2 linked regions of the Desulfomonile tiedjei DSM 6799 genome follow. The protein of the gene in region 1 interacts with the protein of each later gene in a pairwise test. Links are inferred from orthologs where the notes say so. Each region holds a gene or a part of one and is shown in the gene's direction. Other genes may lie near its edges.

The links. The genes of interacting proteins can lie anywhere in the genome.
Region 2: the proteins of grpE (region 1) and groL interact in binary tests that used the Escherichia coli proteins (3 or more experiments, as listed by UniProt). The link is inferred for Desulfomonile tiedjei DSM 6799 from one-to-one orthologs.

What each region holds. Positions count from the first base shown.
Region 1 is NC_018025.1:2,009,996-2,012,919, forward strand. What follows is about bases 57-2,907. They hold grpE (nucleotide exchange factor GrpE), read left to right. Parts: upstream 57-1,104; coding sequence 1,105-1,710; downstream 1,711-2,907. Other genes in these bases: malQ (4-alpha-glucanotransferase), read left to right, coding at 57-469; dnaK (molecular chaperone DnaK), read left to right, coding at 1,764-2,907. Also shown: more of malQ, read left to right, coding at 1-56; more of dnaK, read left to right, coding at 2,908-2,924. UniProt on the Escherichia coli protein: Participates actively in the response to hyperosmotic and heat shock by preventing the aggregation of stress-denatured proteins, in association with DnaK and GrpE. It is the nucleotide exchange factor for DnaK and may function as a thermosensor.
Region 2 is NC_018025.1:3,071,266-3,074,222, forward strand. Bases 42-2,925 are described here. They hold groL (chaperonin GroEL), read left to right. Parts: upstream 42-609; coding sequence 610-2,241; downstream 2,242-2,925. Other genes in these bases: groES (co-chaperone GroES), read left to right, coding at 254-541; DESTI_RS12870 (aspartate carbamoyltransferase regulatory subunit), read right to left, coding at 2,583-2,925. Outside these bases: DESTI_RS12855 (NUDIX domain-containing protein), read right to left, coding at 1-30; more of DESTI_RS12870, read right to left, coding at 2,926-2,957.

The sequences.
Region 1 (2,924 bases):
CCTTGGTATTATTACTCCAGACGTTCGCGAGGTGATGCGGACATTCGAATTACCCGGTATGAAAGTGCTGCTGTTTTCCTTTGGCGACGACCAGCCCACAAATCCATACACAGTACACAATTTCGAGAAAAACTACATTGCGTACACCGGGACTCACGATACCAATACGATTCGGGGGTGGTTCGACCATGAAGCTTCTCCCGAGCAAAAGCAGCGAGTCTGGGAGTATCTGGGACGGAACGAGGCACCCGACGAGTTGCACTGGGATATGATACGACTGATAATGATGTCTGTTGCTGCGGTGTCCATGTTTCCCATGCAGGATGTGCTCGGGTTGGGGAACGAATCCCGGATGAATTTTCCTTCGGTCAAAGAGGGCAATTGGCGCTGGAGGCTCCTTCCGGAGCAGCTAACCCCTGAGCTTACGAAAAAGCTTGCTCGCCTGTCGGTACTCTATGGGAGAGCATGAAAAGATTGCCACAAATATTCTGAGGTTTAGCAGACACTCGAACACGAGACATTGGTTGGGGATTGGCTGTCCCCGTCGGTACAATCTATCGATATCATTGGATATGAAAGATCACGGAGAAACTGTCTCAAATATCGAAATCTATCCCAGATCGTAGCACGTATTTCTCATCATCATTCCGGCCTGAGTGTAGGGGCGGACCTGCGAGTCCGCCCAATTGAGGGCAGACGCATTGGTCTGCCCCTACCATGACGGACAATCGTGGCACGATTTCTTGTGCATTCGAGACTCTTGAGACAGTCTCCGCAGGCTGGCACCCACCAGTATTTCTATCCTCAATCGGACGTCAATTTCGTGCAATTCTTATAGTTTCTGTTTGCTTCGCAAGACAACGTCTATTTAATCAATTCCGGGGGCTGTAGAAAGATAAATTCCCGCATGCATACCACTTGACAAACGTCCCCCCATGGCCATCTGTACCAGGGAAACCGGAGATAACTTCCGATTTTTATTCCTAAATTATGTAATTGCCGTATCTTCGTGTTTCTGACTATCAGGGGTGTGAGGCGGGAAACTGCCTGGTGAACCCTGTTGGGCCCCCGGGTAATCTTAAAATGGTCCGAGAGGAGGCAGATTTGACGGAACAGGATCGTAAGGAAACAAATATTTCGAATCGCGGCGAACCGGCTATTGAGCCGCGGCACCCCACTGCTCCGCAGGTGGTATCCAGTCCGGAAGAGAAAGAAAGCGGTTCGGAACCCGAGCCTGATCGGCAGCCAGAAGTGGATCCTCTCGAGAGTGCCCAAAAGGAAGCCGCGCACAACCGCGATAAATGGATTCGAGCCGTAGCAGACCTGGAGAATTATAAGAAACGAGCCATCCAGGAGAGAAGCAATCTTCTGAAATATCGAAATGAGGAACTGCTCAGAGACTTACTCGCGGTGATCGATAATCTGGAGCGTGCACTACAACACAGCGGCAACGAGGAAAAGGCTCATGCGCTCACTGAAGGAGTGGCCATGACCGCGAAGATGTTTGCGGACGTTCTCAAGAAATACGGAGTGACTGAAATTAAAGCCATCGGTCAAAACTTCGATCCACATGTGCATGAGGCTATCATGCGCGTCCCGGTTGCAGAGGGAAACAAACCCAACCAGGTGGTGGAGGAAGTCGAAAAAGGATACATGTACCAGGATCGCTTACTGAGACCTGCCAAAGTGGTGGTTTCCACTGGTGCGTAATATGGAGCAATCGTGCTCGAGAAATATTTTGAATGAGGTAACGAGGAGGAAACATGCCGGGAAAAGTAATAGGAATTGACCTGGGAACCACCAACTCATGTGTGGCCATCATGGAAGGTGGGGATCCCACGGTCATCCCCAATTCCGAAGGCGGACGGACCACTCCGTCAATGGTGGCTTTCACCGATTCGGGCGAACGTCTGGTAGGTCAGGTTGCCAAGCGCCAGGCCATAACAAACCCCGAGAACACGCTTTTTGCCATTAAAAGACTGATCGGACGCAAGTTCAGTTCCGGTGAAGTTCAGAACGATATAAAGGTCCTGCCGTATAAGATAGTTGAAGGAAAGAACTCAGACGCAGCCGTTAGAGTCCGAGGCAAGGATTACAGCCCTGCGGAAATCTCTGCAATGATTCTGCAGAAAATGAAACAAACCGCTCAGGACTATCTGGGAGAAGAGGTCACTGATGCTGTTGTGACGGTGCCCGCGTATTTCAACGATTCACAGCGGCAAGCTACCAAAGATGCAGGCAGGATAGCCGGTCTGAATGTCTTGAGAATCATAAACGAGCCTACAGCGGCTTCCCTTGCCTATGGGTTGGATAAGAAGAAGGAAGAAAAAGTCGCCGTTTTCGACCTGGGCGGCGGTACTTTCGACATTTCCATCCTGGAAATAGGTGACGGCGTTTTCGAAGTCAAATCCACCAATGGCGACACCCATCTTGGCGGCGAAGACTTCGATCAGCGATTGATCGATTATCTTGCGGACGAATTCCGAAAGGATCAAGGAATAGATCTGCGCAACGACAAAATGGCCCTGCAACGACTAAAAGAAGCGGCGGAGAAAGCAAAAATAGAACTCAGCTCGTCCATGGAAACGGACATTAACTTGCCGTTCATCACCGCGGATGCCTCCGGTCCGAAACACATGACCATGAAATTGAGCAGGGCGAAACTGGAAGCCCTGGTGGAAGATCTCATCGAAAAAACTGCCGGTCCCTGCAGGACAGCAATGAAAGATGCCGGCCTTTCAGCGAATGACATCAATGAGGTCATCCTGGTGGGCGGCATGACACGAATGCCCGCGGTGCAGGCCAAGGTGAAGCAACTCTTCGGAAAGGAGCCTCATAGAGGAGTAAATCCGGACGAAGTTGTCGCCATCGGCGCAGCCATTCAGGGAGCCGTGCTCAAGGGCGAAGTGAAAGACGTGCTTTTG
Region 2 (2,957 bases), 1.1 Mb from region 1 along the record:
ACAGTTTGAACAAACGATCAGATTCTGCATGACACACTCCCGGAACTATTTCAGACCAGAATAGCGTCGTGATTGATGGGACGTCAAGAACGCTTCCAATCGTGGCTTCCTCGGTACACGATGACTCGTGTCGCAAGATTAAAAATGTTTTTTTTCGGTGAAGGGGTTGACAACTGCACCCGATATTGGCACTCACTAATACAGAGCGCTAACAACGCGACTCGTACATGATATTATTGCCTGGAGGTAGACCATGAAATTTCGTCCTCTACATGATCGAATTCTTGTGGAGAGAGTAGAATCCGAAGAAAAGACCGCAGGCGGGATCATACTCCCCGATACCGCCAAAGAAAAGCCCCAACAAGGAAAAGTTATTGCTGTAGGTCCCGGCAAGAAAACCGAAGACGGCAAGCTGGTTCCCATGGACGTGAAAACCGGCGATACCATCCTGTTCGGAAAATATTCGGGAAGTGAAATTAAGATCGATGGTAATGAGTACCTCATAATGCGAGAAGATGACGTACTGGGGATCGTAGAATAACTTGTTGCGCTGAAATTCCACAAGAAAACAATTCTGAAAACTGACACATTTAAAAAGGAGTTACATACATGGCCGCTAAGATCATTATGTTCGAGCAACAGGCAAGAGACAAGATACTCAAAGGCGTTAACATCATGGCTGACGCCGTAAAATCAACTCTGGGGCCCAAAGGCCGCAACGCCATCCTGGAGAAATCCTGGGGATCTCCGACAGTTACCAAGGACGGCGTGACGGTGGCCAAAGAAATCGAGTTGGAAGACAAATTCGAGAATCTCGGCGCCCAAATGCTCAAGGAAGTTGCTTCGAAAACTTCCGACGTAGCAGGTGACGGCACCACTACTGCTACAGTATTGGCTCAGGCCATCTATAGGGAAGGTGTCAAAATGGTTGCTGCCGGCGCTTCCCCTATGGATCTGAAGAGAGGTATCGATGCGGCCGTTGAAGCTGTTATAGCCAAACTGAAGAGCCTGTCCAAACCCACCAAGGACAAGAAAGAAATCGCTCAGGTCGGCACCATTTCCGCCAACAATGACCTCACCATCGGCAACATCATCGCCGAGGCAATGGAAAAGGTTGGTAAAGAAGGTGTCATCACCGTAGAAGAAGCAAAAGCGATGGAAACTTCTCTGGACGTGGTCGAAGGCATGCAGTTCGATCGCGGATACCTTTCCCCTTACTTCGTTACCGATCCGGAGCGTATGGTAGCTTCTTTGGACGAGCCGTACATTCTCATTCACGAGAAGAAAATCTCCAATATGCGCGACATGCTTCCCCTCTTGGAGCAGGTTGCCAAAATGGGACGTCCCTTGCTGATCCTTGCAGAGGACGTGGAAGGTGAAGCTCTCGCCACGCTGGTCGTCAACAAACTCAGAGGAACACTGAACGCATGTGCGGTGAAAGCCCCCGGATTCGGCGACCGCAGAAAAGCCATGCTCGAGGACATAGCGATCCTCACCGGTGGACAGGTTATTTCCGAGGATCTCGGCCTGAAGCTGGAGCATGTCAGCCTCAACGATCTGGGCCGCTGCAAACGCGTATCCATCGACAAAGACAACACCACCATAGTTGACGGCGCAGGCGCCAAGGAAAAGATCGAGGGCAGGGTACGGCAGATCCGCACTCAGATCGAAGAAACCACTTCGGATTACGATCGGGAAAAACTGCAGGAGCGTTTGGCAAAATTGGTTGGCGGCGTGGCCGTGATTAACGTTGGCGCTGCAACCGAAACGGAAATGAAAGAGAAAAAAGCCCGCGTGGAAGACGCCCTCAATGCGACCCGCGCTGCAGTAGAGGAAGGAATCGTACCCGGCGGCGGTGTCGCGTACCTGAGGTGCCTGAACTCCATCACGGATCTCAGTCTGTCCGGTGACCAGCTTGTGGGTTCCAAGATTGTCCTCAGAGCATTGGAAGAGCCCATTCGTCAGATAGCGGCAAATGCCGGCCATGATGGTTCCATCGTTGTGGACAAGATCAAGCAAAAAGAAGGATCTTACGGTTTCAACGCTCAGAAAGAGGAGTACGAGGACCTGATCGAAAACGGTATTATCGATCCGACCAAGGTTGCTCGACTTGCTCTTATGAATGCTGCTTCGGTTGCCAGCCTTATGCTGACTACAGAAGTAATGGTCGCAGAGAAACCGAAAGAGGAAAAAGCTCCGGCAATGCCTGGTGGCGGTATGCCCGGCGGCGGAATGTACTAAGGTAAATTTTCCAAGAACTGGATGGTGCAGAGAGAAACTATCTCAGAATTCTCGAATGCAGAACAATCGTGCCACGATTCTCCATCCGAGTAGGGGCAGACCTGTGTGTCTGCCCTTATTTGGGCGGACTCGCAGGTCCGCCCCTACAATCAGGCCGGGAAGATGATGAGAATACGTGCCACGGTCTGGGATAAATTTCGATTTTCGAGACTCCGGACCAAACCACGAGCCGGTAGTGGCCGTGCCTCCGTGCCGGCCAAGACAGCTTTGTGGAATCCATGATTCTGACAGAAGTTACAAGCTACATTGAGAAAAGGGAGCCATTTGTGAGCTCCCTTTTCTTATCTGGTAGACAGCTCTTTTTCTTTGTACTTGATAAGAGGACCAAAGAACTCAGTTTCACAGTAATAACATCGCAAGGTTATGGGGTCTTCGCGTACGACGAGGAATTTTCCCGGAACTTCCTCGTGATTGGTTATGCAGAACCTGTCAGGGCAGATCACGATATCTCCGACCCGCTTGGGAATCTCGACTTTGTGTTTTTCAATGACAGAGCCGTTATAAATACGGGTGATAGTTGCGTGGGGAGCTATTAGCGAAACGACATTGAGCATGTCTCGGGTGAGACTCAGGTTCTCAACCTTGATGATGTCTTTTCTCTTCATGGAAGGGGATTCGAAATTGATACCGATGGCAACGATATCTCCTGTTTCTCT